Regions from separate parts of the Yersinia sp. 2541 StPb PI genome, predicted to be linked through region 1. Evidence: predicted binding sites of a transcription regulator. Region 1 holds the regulator's gene; each other region holds the start of a gene.

Region 1 (3,493 bases):
CATGTCGTCCGTTACTGAGAGCCTGAACTTCATGCTGTAACACTTTCAGCATCAACGGAATATCCACCCGCTCATTCATATCCACATTAGGTGCCGCTTCAATTCGTGATAGCGTCAAGAGCTGTTTTACCAATCCATCCATTCGCTTAGTCTGCTCTTGCATGGTCCCCAGTGCTTTATCCCGTAATGGCCCAACCAGCTCTTGGTCATTCATCATTTCCAGATAACCTTGCAACACCGTCAGTGGCGTACGCAATTCATGACTGACGTTGGCAAAGAAATTACGCCTTGCACCTTCCAACTGCCGCATCTGAGTAACATCACGGGCAACCATCAATAATTGCCCTTCTGAATAAGGCATCACACGAAATTCGACGTAATAACCATTGTTCAGTTGCAGAGTCAACGGGCGGGAGAACTCTTGTTGTTGCAGATATTGGCTGAATTCTGGGTAGCGCAATAAATTAAGGATATGTTGGCCGTTATCCTCCGGCCAACGAAACCCTAACAACTGCTGAGCTAAACCGTTACACCAGAAGATATTGCCATCAATTGTGGTAATAACTACCGCGTCAGGCAATGATTCGGCACCACTGCGGAAACGTTTGATAAGCAAAGCCAGTTCGCGCCGACGCCGACGATTTCGCAACTGCATTTGGTACAAGCCGTAAAATAAAGGCTCCCAGCTCCAGCGACCAGCAGGTGGTGTCATGCTACGGTCTAACCACAACCAGTGAGATAACTTAAGTTGATTATAGAAATTCCAAACCAGCGCCGCGACAGCTGAAATCAGCAATAGCCACGGAAGATAGCCGATGAAGGCACCCAGGAGTAATGCAGGCAGACAAAAAAGAGCCAGCTCGAGAGCCAGCGTTTTCCATGATAAGCGTTCTAACACAACGAATTCTCCGGCACTGAAAACTCAGTAGCGCGTTGAGAAACGGTATCCAGTTCCCCGGACAGTTTGTACCATTCTGTCATGACCATCAATTTCAAGCGCCTTGCGTAGCCGACGAATATGCACGTCAACCGTACGATCTTCTACATAAACGTTAGTGCCCCAAACATAATTAAGCAACTGTTCACGGCTGTAAACGCGCTCCGGGTGGGTCATAAAGAAGTGCAATAACTTAAACTCGGTCGGCCCCATATCCAGCGCTTGCTCATTGGCCATAACCCGATGTGAGGAAGGATCAAGGCTTAGCCCTTGCATTTCAATAACTTCCTCAACAGCCATCGGCGATATTCGGCGCATCACTGCTTTAATACGCGCAACCAGCTCCTTCGGCGAAAACGGCTTGGTAATATAGTCATCTGCGCCCACTTCCAAACCGCGCACCCTATCCTCTTCTTCGCCACGGGCCGTCAGCATCATCACCGGAATATCTCTGGTCAACGCTTCACGTTTCATATGTTTAATGAACTGAATACCCGAGCCGCCAGGTAACATCCAGTCCAACAACACTAAATCAGGGAAAGGCTCCGACAGACGAGTTACTGCGCTGTCATAATCTTCGGCTTCTAATGGTTGGTAACCATTCTGTTCCAACACAAAGCACACCATCTCACGGATTGGCGCTTCATCTTCCACCACAAGTATGCGTCTTGCCATCATCAACCCTGCCAGTATGTTAGTGGTCACTATTTGATTTCGGGAGCCATTATGCGTCAGTTTTGTGACATTTTTATGAAAAACATCACGCTTCTACTAGCAATAAGCATAGTGATAAATTTCATGATAATTGCAAAACACAGCAGTCAAGTTTGCGAGACGTCTCGGAGATTTTCCTCCTAGCCTTTTTTTAGCCGCGACATCCGGCGGGCAGCGTTTATAATCAGCGCCATTATCTTTGACTGATAACCTGCCGTGCGGGAGATTTATGCGCATTATTCATACCTCTGATTGGCATTTAGGCCAGCATTTCTTCACTAAAAGCCGCGCTGCTGAGCATCAGGCATTTCTGCACTGGCTCATTAATCAGATCGAAGAAAATCAGGTAGATGCGCTAATTGTAGCAGGTGATATCTTTGATACTGGCTCCCCGCCCAGTTACGCCCGTGAGCTATATAACCGTTTCGTGGTTGAGCTCCAACCCACTGGCTGTCAGTTAGTGGTATTGGGGGGTAATCACGATTCTGTGTCAACACTGAATGAATCACGGGGTTTGCTCTCTTATCTCAATACCACCGTTATTTCGTGCGCCAACAGCAATCTCGATCAACAAATCATTATTCTAAAAGACCGCCAACATCAACCTGCGGCTCTGCTGTGTGCGATCCCGTTTTTACGGCCAAGGGACTTAGTCACCAGTCAGGCGGGTGAATCTGGAGGGCAAAAACAACTGGCTTTACAAGAAGCGATCGCGGGCCACTACCAGGCACTGTATCAGCGGGCGGTTGAATTGCGTACCGAACTGGGTTTGCTACTGCCCATTATTGCCACCGGGCACCTGACTACCGTTGGCGTCACCACGACAGACTCGGTTCGCGATATCTATATTGGTACATTGGATGCTTTCCCCGCGCAGGCATTTCCACCAGCAGATTACATTGCTTTAGGCCATATTCATCGCGCCCAGCAAGTGGCTAAAACTGAACATATCCGTTATAGCGGCTCCCCCATTGCTCTCAGTTTTGATGAATTGAGCAAGGAGAAGAGCGTCTATCTGGTGGAATTCCACCAACAGGCACTGGCATCAGTTACCCCTCTCTTCATCCCACAATTTCAGCCAATGCAATTAATTAAAGGGGATTTAGCGCAAATAGAGCAGCAACTGGCTCAATTCTCTGAGCATCAAGGCTTACCCGTATGGCTAGATATAGAAGTTGCCACCCAAGACTATCTTACTGATATCCAACGCCGTATTCAGGCTCTGACCACAGAGCTACCGGTTGAAATTGTATTGTTACGTCGCAGTAAAGAACAACGTAACAACAGTATCGAGCGGCAGGAAAAAGAGACACTCAATGAGCTGAGTGTTACCGATGTGTTTGAACGCAGGCTGGCGCTGGAGCCAGACTTAGCCGAGCCGCGCCAACAGCGGATGCGTCAAATGTTCAATCAGGTGGTTGATGACATCACGCAAGATAAAGATGCCGCACAGGAGCAGCCTGCATGAGGATTTTAAGCTTACGTCTAAAAAACATTAATTCTCTGCAAGGGGAGTGGAAGATAGATTTCACCGCCGAACCTTTTGCCAGCAACGGTTTATTCGCTATCACTGGCCCGACAGGCGCAGGCAAAACCACACTGCTGGATGCCATATGCCTTGCGCTATACCACCAAACACCACGTTTGACTGTCACGCCCAGCCAAAATGAGCTAATGACACGCCACACAGCGGAGTCACTAGCCGAAGTTGAGTTTGAAGTAAAAGGCATCTGCTATCGTGCATTCTGGAGCCAGCGGCGGGCAAAAAACAGCCCGGAAGGCAATCTGCAAGCCCCTAAAGTTGAGTTGGCGCTATGCGACAGCGGTAAAATCCTGGCCGAT
Region 2 (3,493 bases), 1.2 Mb from region 1:
AACTGTGCCATAAATCGGCACTAATGCACCAAACTGCTCAGCCGGGGCATCCCATTCTTTGGTCCACAGGAAAGCCCAACCAAATTTTTGAATACTTGGCCAAGAAGCAACAATCAATGAAATGATAATGCCGCCCAGCAGAAATAGCGTAATCAGCGCAGCCAGTTTAACCAGCGCGCTGAAAATGATGTCACCGTATTTGCTCGGTGCTTTGGTAGTCGGCTTATAATCAGCCATAGACTCTCTTCTCATCCGGGTGTTAATTCCCTTCGTACTTGAAGCCGCAGGGTTATTGGTTATGTTCGCTCACCCGAATCACTGACCAGAGTCAGCTCATCGGGGTTCGTTCACTTGCCGCCTACCTGCAACTTCAATTACTTTGGGTATATTAAATCAATATCTTATAAATAAATTATTACAGGCAAAACTAACTTCAATCAGAAGATTGGCTTACCATTGCTGTCTTTAACATTGGTTTTCCAAGCTGCACGAACCTGTTCAACCACTTCTTTTGGTAATGTGGCGTAATCCAGCGCATTAGCTTGTTCAGCACCGTTTTTGTATGCCCAATCAAAGAACTTCAGTACTTCAGTGCCTTTAGCCGCATTTTTCTGCTCTTTGTGCACCAAAATGAAAGTAGTAGAGGTAATTGGCCAAACATCATCACCTTTCTGATTGGTTAAGTCTTGAGCAAACGTTTTGCTCCAGTCTACACCTTTGGCCGCAGCGCTAAAGCTTTGCTCTGTTGGGCTGACTGGTTTGCCATCGGCTGAAACCAGTTTGGTGTAAGCCAGGTTATTTTGTTTGGCATAAGCGTATTCCACATAACCAATGGCACCTGGCAAGCGCTGAACAAATGCCGCAATACCGTCGTTACCTTTACCACCTAAACCGGTCGGCCAGTTAACCGTTGAGCCTGCACCCACTTTCTCTTTCCACTGCGCATTCACTTTAGCCAGATAGCTGGTGAATACGAATGAAGTGCCAGAACCATCAGCACGGCGCACCACTGCAATATTTTGATCTGGCAATTTAACGCCCGGATTCAGCTTCACAATCGCCGGGTCATTCCACTTCTTCACATTACCCAGATAAATATCACCCAGTGTTTTACCGTCTAAAGTCAGTTCACCAGATTTGATGCCAGGGATATTAACGGCCAGCACCACACCACCAATCACAGTTGGGAATTGGAACAAACCTTCAGCCGCCAGCTTATCGTCTGCTAATGGCGCATCAGAAGCACCGAAATCAACAGTATTGGCAATGATTTGTTTTACGCCACCTGAAGAGCCGATCCCTTGATAGTTAACTTTGTTACCTGTTTCTTTCTGATAAGAATCTGCCCACTTGGCATACACCGGCGCGGGGAATGTCGCACCTGCACCTGTCAGGCTTGCAGCAGCGAACGCGGACACAGTGGTCATAGATAAAGTCGCTGCCACAATGCTGGCTACGGTGGTACGCATCAGTTTCATAATCCCTCCTAATGGGATATTAGAATTAACTCTATACCAAAGAACCTGGTATTGCAGGATGGGCTGAGTAATGAACCAAGCTAACAACGCTGCAACTCAAGTACCAAGTGTATAAATTGTTTTCATCAGATTAAGTATGGTGCAGGAGGGAAAATAGGACAGTTTAATGACAGAAAAATGTATGAAATATTACAGTTATATGACAAGCTGCTGGCGTTAAAATAAAATCATTATTTATCATTAGATTAGACTATTTTTTATCTTTTTATTTGTAATAACTTCAGTTGTGATCGTGGTTGGTCACCGCTTTCAAGTAGCGTTGCGCTGTGGGTTCGATACGACGAAATCGTTTCTGATAAAATAACGTCGTTTTTTATCACGTTTAATCCATTATATTAACGAATGAATTCAATTGAATAATGTTGTATTTATGCTCAGCGCTGAGCATATTCAACAAATTGGATGAGTAAACGTAAGATAAAGGAATAAGGAGAGGAAACTCAATAAAAATACGAATATAAAGCCTATTATTTCATTCTCATCACCATCCTGCTGTGCACATTTTCCCAGACGGCTTCCCTCTATTCTCTATTTCCTCAGTGGTTTTTTTTTGCATTGCTGCTAACATTATTTTCTAGGGTTACGATATTGAGTAACACTGAATTAATTTACTCTATTGAACACCGTCACCATTTTAATAAATTTTCAATATTACCCACAAAAAAATCATCGTCTCAGGAGAAAATATTTCTGTCTTAACAACATATTGGCTCTTTCCGAGCCAGACTCTCGGATAGAACAAGTAACCAACGCGGCTACCTACATAAAACTGGCAGCATACGAAAGATAGAAAATATAAATTTTCAGTCAATGCTTTTGAGTTACTAAGCCAACACCTTGTTTTATTACGCTGAATATTTGTCTCTATATTCTATCAAACGCCCTATGCTTTAGAGAATTTTCGTATAGATAATCACAGTAAACTCATTGGGAAATGATATTATGCAATCTGCAACTATGCCTTCAGGAAAAAATAGTTTTTCTGAGAATAATATTATTAGCAGTGTAATTAATAAATATGCAAACACCGGTGTATTTATAATTAATACCAACGATCCGCTGCTGGTGAAATTTTATGATATTCAACTGGGACTGGCAGGTATCAGCCTCGTTCGTTGTCCTAATTTCAGTCAGCTCTGGGCAAACCACAAACTGGCTAAATATGCCGTCAGCTCACTGGCGATGGGGGATAGCGATAGCGCACAACAGGTACACAGCATCGTCAGCCTGGATTCTACTGATGGGCAAACGTTCTCAGCAAATGCCATTGGTTCGTTGCCGGTGTCAGCCGTAAACATCACGCAAACCTTAGGTATTTTTGACGAATCAGGCAGCCCTGCGGGAACAGTACAATGTAAAAAGAACTATATTTATACTGCTAATTGCCCCATCCAGGCTAATGGCACCTTCCCGGCCAGTTTAAAACAAACCCGCTATCCGGTTAATATCATCTATACCTTCGCCCAAACGGTGAATAACCAGACAGTTTACGGGGCCGAAATTGTTACCACACAAAGTTACCCAAAATTAATTCAAAATGATTCTCCTGCTGATTTAAATAAAAATAATCTGATAAAAATCTGTCTGGCCCGTCAAGAAAGCGACTGTGACTACTTTAATAATTTTGACGGCAATGTCACCGTACCGATAAAAGGCAGCGTAACTTACTTCGGCAATATTGATTTAAATAATGGCAAGCCTATAAACGCGTATAACTCAATTTATCTGGTCCGCGAACGTCAGGGCGGCGATCCGATCACCCCTGCCAATGACTTTAATTTCTTTGACGACGCTAAAACCCGAATTAATGGCAACGTTTTATCGTGGGATCTAGACTGGCTTAAATTCAAACGTCCCGATTTTGATTCCGGTGAGCGGGTTTATTATATCTTTAAAGTGACATTACAAATTGAAGGAGCGAGTGTAGCCAGTTTTATTACCAATGCTCCCGGTCC
Region 3 (3,493 bases), 870 kb from region 1:
ATATTGATTACACCAGCGTGCTAATTGAAAACGTGACGCCCTAATTTAATACCGCACAGCACTATTTGTTGGCGTTATTGGCGCAGGCAGTTTGGGTGCGAACAGTGCACCCAAACTGGCAAGTAGAGTAGCCAAATAACCTTATTGATTAGCTTGTTCAAAGCGGCGTAGTAACACATCACCACGTTTAACGGCGCTATCCAACGCTTCTTGAGCTGTCTTCTTACCGGTCCACACCCCTTCCAACTCTTCATCTACCACGGTACGGATCTGTGGCATGTTGCCCAGACGCAAGCCTTTGGTGTACGGCAATGGCGGTTTGTTCAACATCTGGCGAGTCGCCACGTCAGCACCTGGGTTCTTATCATAGAAACCTTGCTGTTTAGTCAGCTCATAGGCTGCCGTCGTAATCGGTAGGTAACCCGTCTTCTGATGCCATTCAGCAGCAATTTCCGGTTGAGCCAAGTATTGCAGGAATTCAGCGACACCTTTGTAAGTATCTTTATCTTTGCCATCCATCACCCACAGACTGGCACCGCCGATAATGGCGTTTTGTGGTACATTTTTCTCGTCAGAATCGTAAGGCATCATGCCAACGCCATAGTTAAATTTGGCGTAATGGCGAATATCCGCAAGGGAACCTGAAGAAGCAGTGGTAATGGCACAATCACCGTTATAGAACTTGGCAGTGGACTCATCTTTGCGGCCAAAATAGGTGAAATCGCCTTTTTTATTCATATCTGACAGCAACTGGATGTGCTTAATCTGTACTGGCTTATTGAATTCCAGTACCGCATCGGTGCCATCAAAGCCATTGTTACGGCTGGCAATAGGTTGGCCGTGCCAGGCACTGAAGTTTTCAATTTGAATCCAACCCTGCCAGCCGCTGGCGTACCCACAGCTTGAACCCGCAGCGCGCAGTTTTGCAGTATCGGCCGCCAATTCCTGCCATGTTTTTGGCGGTTGATCCGGGTTCAGCCCTGCTTTCTTAAAGGCATCTTTGTTGTAGTACAACACGGGAGTGGAACTGTTAAATGGTTGAGATAATAAGTGACCGGTTTTGGCATCGGTGTAATAACCGGCCACTGTTGGCACAAACACCGATTCATCAAATTTGATATTGGCATCTTTAAATACTTGGAATACCGGCTTAATCGCCTTGCTGGCCATCATGGTGGCAGTGCCCACTTCATACACCTGCAAGATTGCGGGGGCTTTACCCGAGCGAAACGCGGCTATCCCTGCCGCCAGGCTCTGTTCGTAGTTCCCTTTATATACAGGTACGATTTTATAGTCGCTATGGGACTGGTTAAATCGGTCAGCTAATGAATTAACCTCGACACCTAACTCCCCTTCCATCGAATGCCAAAAAGGAATTTCAGTCACTGCCATCGTATTGGCACTAAATGCCAATGTAAGCGCAATACCAAGCGATGTCTTACGAATGATTTTATTAAACATATTGGCCCCTGAATAAATCCGTATAGCTCACATCAATGAATTACTGTGGACAAGTGAGCGAAATAAATCAGTTTTTGTTCGCAAGCAAACATGACACCCTTTCATGACGGAAATATAACAATTACATGACATAAAAATGACATAAAAATGACATAAAAATAAACAAGACATGTCAACATCATTAATTACCCCAATAACACAAACCATTATAAAAATAAAATTACCACCATTTAAAAAACAATATTAAATTAAAAAAACTTAAAAACCCACACGTAAACACTAAAAATTCCATCAAGAATAAATATTAATAATATTACACCAGCCATCCATAACAATATTAAATGCAATATAATCAGCACAATAAAATAGGACTAACTCTTACTTGAAAAAATACCATTTAAAATGTTAGTGTTCTTTCCGGCTTATGTGGAAGTGTATTAACATGACTTTTAACACCCTCATTATCATCACCATAAAAGCCACAAGCATCATTAATCCCTTTCCAGTTGGATAAGGATTTTATATATAACGGACTATCAGGTATTTAATAATGAAAAAGACGCTACTTTCTATTATTACTATGGCGATATTAACCACCAGTGTTAGCGCCAATGCGAATGTAATGACAAGTTTACAATCTGGTATAAATAACGCTCAAATTCAAGGTATTCAGAGTATGAATCAGTCTGATCAGAGTGTATATTTCAAACCTGCATTAACGAAAGAGATTACGGTTGAATTAGAAGTACCTCAAATAGTCAAATTTTCCAAATCAAATGGTGACGAACTGAGTTTAATTAAACTTAGCATGAACTCCACCATGAACTCATACAAGGCGACAGAGAACATCCGAGTAGAATCTAATGGCGACAGTAAAGTTCGTATTGGCCTTGGAAAACCATTTGATTTAGTGTCTAACAATGGTTCAAGAATACAATCTACCCCTACCGTAATGATAGGTAATACGATGCTGAGTAGAGCTGCTAATGTTGGGCTTGGTGGTCATATGGCAACATTCCCCTTAACTAACTCAGTACTCGATACCACTCTAGACATTAGCGTAAACGGCAACGGACTTAAGTCTGCCGAAGTATACACTGGCACACTTAATCTAGTTATTGAAACGGCTGCATAACTCAGTAAAACATTATAATTTCCTTATTATTAACACATACAGTCAGGGGGTAAACTCCTGGCTGCATGCTCCTTTGAACCAAAAACATAACGTAATGGTGTAACCAGAACCATTACCATAGAAATATATTATTCAAAGGGAGAAGGCATATCGCAATAGTAGTTAACAGTGGAATGGAATCCTATGACAAACAATCTAATAATTAATAAGGCCACTTTACTTTTTTTATTACTTGCTACAATTATTTCAGCACAGGCAGAAGAGATAACGATCGAACAATTAATACCTGTTGGTTTTTCCGCTGTGGAAGAAAATAATACACTACAATTACTGGGTATATTAGAGGGCAAAACATTACCCAGTCCATTTTTTTTCTCGGAAAAAAAACAGCAGTTAAGTTTTGATCAACAACAATATCGCAACAACCATATTGATGAACAATCAATTATTCTATTAGAAAATATTTTACCCCAAATACCTTATTTGCAATGCCAGAATGGCTGCGATTATATCTTATCTAATCATCGCGTCACCGTAGATAAGGTCAATAATGTAGTAACGGTAACCAATAACAGCAACCGTTATTTAATGCCTGTCACCACTTGGGGATTGGTCCATAATCAATCCTTTGACCTGCGTATGACTGCAGAAAATTACCGCGCTATTTCAGGCCGAGGGCAAGGATATATTGGTCTACCCTTGCAATCTTTTGGCTTCGCTAATTGGTTTTATAACACTAGCCGTTCAAAAAACAGTTATCACGCCACACACCAGCCCCAATATCAACAGCAAACTCAAATAGGTATCGATAGTTGGTATTTGCAAAAGAACTTCCAAGCACACTACCTACGGGCAGGTAAACAAAATAATCTGGATAACAGTGCTGGCAGCATTCAT
Region 4 (3,493 bases), 890 kb from region 1:
ATCTTGTTCAAGATAATCCGCACCTTGTGCGTAGGCCATGGCTTTAGCGGGCAGTGAATGCTCCGGCAGATAACCACTGGCACCACGATGTGCGATGACAACTTTGCTTGCCGACGGTTTGGTGACTACTGATGACTGCTCGGTGGCCTGAGCCATACCGGTAACTGAGGATGCCAGAATAATACTCGCCAACAGGGTTTTGATGTGGGTTTGCATTGTTTGCATTGATAGTGCTCCATTTATCAATCTCAGGGTATGAAAAAGGCTATGTCGCTATAAATCCATCAATAACGACACAGCCTGAAAAGTGTAACTAGATGAACTTTATAAGCCCTGTTTTCTAGCCAGCTCTGCGTGATGCTTTTTCTCACTAAACATCACAACGATCAGTAACAGAACAGCCAAGATGCTGCCGCCGATCATGACCATAAAGCCGCCGTCCCAACCGAAGTAGTCTACGGTGTAACCAACAATGGCACTCGCTGCTACCGAGCCGCCCAGATAACCGAACAAGCCGGTGAAGCCCGCGGCGGTCCCTGCTGCTTTTTTCGGTGCTAATTCAAGCGCATGTAAGCCAATCAGCATTACTGGGCCATAGATCAGGAAGCCGATGGTGATCATACAGGCCATATCAATACCAGGGTTACCGACTGGGTTCAGCCAATAAATGATGGTAGCGATAGTCACCAGGGTCATAAAGAACACACCGGTGGCCCCACGGTTACCTTTAAACACTTTGTCGGACATCCAACCGCACAACAGCGTCCCTGGAATACCAGCGTATTCATACAGGAAATAAGCCCATGAGGATTTATCCAGTGCGAAGTGTTTCACTTCTTTCAGGTAGGTCGGTGACCAGTCGAGGATGCCGTAACGCAGTAAATAAACAAAAACGTTAGCAATCGCGATGTACCACAACAGTTTGTTGGGCAATATGTATTGCATGAAGATCTGTTTAGCTGTCAGTTCTTCTTCTGCTTCTTCACTGTAGTCATCTGGATAGTCGTTTTTGTACTCTTCAATCGGCGGCAAGCCCACGGATTGAGGGGTATCACGCATCAGACCAAAGACAATCAATGCCACCAGAATGGCACCAAAAGCAGGCATATAGAGTGCGGCTTTCCAGTCGTTAAACCACGCCATCCCCAGCAGGAACAGCAATGGTGGTAAGCCACCACCGACGTTATGGGCGCAGTTCCAGACTGACACGATACTGCCGCGTTCCTTCTTCGACCACCAGTGCACCATGGTACGGCCACATGGCGGCCAACCCATCCCCTGGAACCAGCCGCACAAGAACAGCAGCACGAACATCACGGCGATACTGGATGTTGCCCAAGGCACAAAGCCCATAAACAGCATCACGGCAGCGGAGAGAATCAAACCGGCAGAGAGGAATACCCGTGGGTTAGACCGGTCAGAAACCGAACCCATGATGAATTTTGAGAAACCGTAAGCAATAGAGATACCCGATAACGCGAACCCCAGATCCCCGCGAGAGAACCCTTGTTCGATCAAATACGGCATGGCGAGAGTAAAGTTTTTACGCACCAGATAGTAGGCGGCGTAACCGAAAAAGATGCCCATAAAGATTTGCCAGCGTAGGCGGCGGTAGGTGGGATCAATCTGTTCTGCTGGAAGCCGGGCCTGATGCGGCGCGGGCTTAAAAATACTCAACATGAGTGCCTCCGATGGCTTTTTTGTAGTTTTTGACCCCGGTATAGCCTGGTATCTACCCGGTAGTTAAACGGCTAACTTGCTGTCGTTTATGTTCCATAACGAGCGCCATGCTAGATAAATTCGCATAACTTATCTGTGAGTGATGGCTCATTTGTTACAGTTATATGAAAGCGGCGGCAATTTTGAGCGATTGGTTAACATTTTGAAACCCACAATGACAAATTACCTGTGACTTTGATCACAATCATGGTTTTTAAACACCACATTGCTTTCGTTTTTCGTTCGTTTTTGTTCCTTATCAAACAATAACCTTAAAGATTGTGGCTCAATAGACGCATAATTAGCCGCCAGGCGGCTGTCTGATAATGTGGGGTCCTTCATGACGAACAGTTCTCCTTACACAGAAACGGATGTCATCATCATTGGTGGTGGTGCGACCGGTGCCGGGATTGCCCGTGACTGCGCTCGCCGTGGTTTAGCCTGTACGCTCTTGGAGAGGCATGACATTGCCACTGGTGCGACTGGCCGTAACCATGGCTTGCTACACAGCGGCGCACGCTATGCGGTAACTGATGGCGAATCTGCCCGCGAATGTATTGAAGAAAACCGTATTCTGAAACGTATTGCACGCCATTGTATTGAGCAAACGGATGGCCTGTTTATCACGTTGCCGGAAGACTCGCTGGAATATCAGCAGCAATTTATCGCGCGCTGCCAGGACGCCGGTATCGAGGCCGAAGCCATTGATCCAAAGCTGGCCTTACGGCTGGAGCCTGCTGCTAATCCGACATTGATTGCTGCCGTCCGCGTGCCAGATGGTACCGTCGATCCCTTCCGTTTAACTGCCGCGAATATGCTGGATGCGCGTGAGCACGGTGCGAATGTACTGACTTATCACGAAGTTATTGGCTTGCTACGCCACGGTGATAGGGTGAGCGGCGTGCGCGTTTTCGATCATAAGAATCAGCGCCAGTATGATATTCATGCACAAATAGTGGTCAACGCTGCGGGGATCTGGGGGCAACATATTGCTGAATATGCTGATCTTCGTATCCGCATGTTTCCGGCAAAAGGTGCTCTGTTGATCTTGGGTCATCGGATCAACAACATGGTGATCAACCGCTGTCGTAAACCGGCTGATGCTGACATTTTGGTTCCGGGCGACACCATCTCATTGATCGGGACGACCTCAACCCATATTGAATACGATCAAATCGATAATATGGTAGTAACGGCACAAGAGGTGGATACCTTAATCCGCGAAGGATCAAAACTTTCACCCCAGTTGGCGCAAACGCGCATCTTACGTGCTTACGCCGGTGTCAGGCCGCTGGTTGCCAGTGATGATGACCCGTCGGGGCGCAATGTCAGCCGTGGCATTGTGTTACTGGATCATGCTAACCGCGATGGTCTGGAAGGTTTTATCACCATTACCGGTGGCAAGCTGATGACCTACCGTCTGATGGCGGAGTGGGCAACAGATAAAGTGTGTGAAAAATTAGGTATTACCGCCGCCTGTACCACCGCCCAAGCGCCACTACCCGGTTCACAGCAATCAGCGGAGCAAACTCTCAGCAAAGTCATTTCTCTGCCTGCCAGTATTCGTGGCTCAGCGGTTTATCGCCATGGGGATCGCGCGACACAACTATTGGCCGGAAACCGGCTGGATAATAGCCTGGTGTGCGAATGCGAGGCAGTGACTGCCGGCGAAGTGCGCTATGCGATTGAATCGCTATCGGTCAATAACCTACTGGATTTACGTCGTCGTACCCGTGTTGGCATGGGGACCTGTCAGGGTGAACTCTGTGCCTGC

What was found. Region 1 encodes PhoB, which activates phosphate uptake and scavenging genes when phosphate is short. Its sites were predicted from a motif close to CTGTCATAAAACTGNCNNAT; they were not measured.
Region 2: the regulator PhoB is predicted to act here: its motif matches at 1,632-1,651, upstream of pstS (phosphate ABC transporter substrate-binding protein PstS).
Region 3: the regulator PhoB is predicted to act here: its motif matches at 1,598-1,617, upstream of ugpB (sn-glycerol-3-phosphate ABC transporter substrate-binding protein UgpB).
Region 4: the regulator PhoB is predicted to act here: its motif matches at 1,832-1,851, upstream of glpT (glycerol-3-phosphate transporter).

Annotation. Positions count from the first base shown of each region.
Region 1 is NZ_JAZGQB010000001.1:3,582,934-3,586,426, forward strand. It holds gene phoR (phosphate regulon sensor histidine kinase PhoR) at 1-898, opposite strand, end outside; gene phoB (phosphate response regulator transcription factor PhoB) at 923-1,612, opposite strand; gene sbcD (exonuclease subunit SbcD) at 1,881-3,119, shown strand; gene V1953_RS16195 (AAA family ATPase) at 3,116-3,493, shown strand, end outside.
Region 2 is NZ_JAZGQB010000001.1:4,774,117-4,777,609, reverse strand. It holds gene pstC (phosphate ABC transporter permease PstC) at 1-237, opposite strand, end outside; gene pstS (phosphate ABC transporter substrate-binding protein PstS) at 438-1,478, opposite strand; gene V1953_RS21405 (Hint domain-containing protein) at 2,481-3,493, shown strand, end outside.
Region 3 is NZ_JAZGQB010000001.1:4,448,997-4,452,489, forward strand. It holds gene ugpB (sn-glycerol-3-phosphate ABC transporter substrate-binding protein UgpB) at 142-1,461, opposite strand; gene V1953_RS19975 (CS1 type fimbrial major subunit) at 2,012-2,596, shown strand; gene V1953_RS19980 (TcfC E-set like domain-containing protein) at 2,780-3,493, shown strand, end outside.
Region 4 is NZ_JAZGQB010000001.1:4,477,589-4,481,081, reverse strand. It holds gene glpQ (glycerophosphodiester phosphodiesterase) at 1-216, opposite strand, end outside; gene glpT (glycerol-3-phosphate transporter) at 325-1,680, opposite strand; gene glpA (anaerobic glycerol-3-phosphate dehydrogenase subunit A) at 2,060-3,493, shown strand, end outside.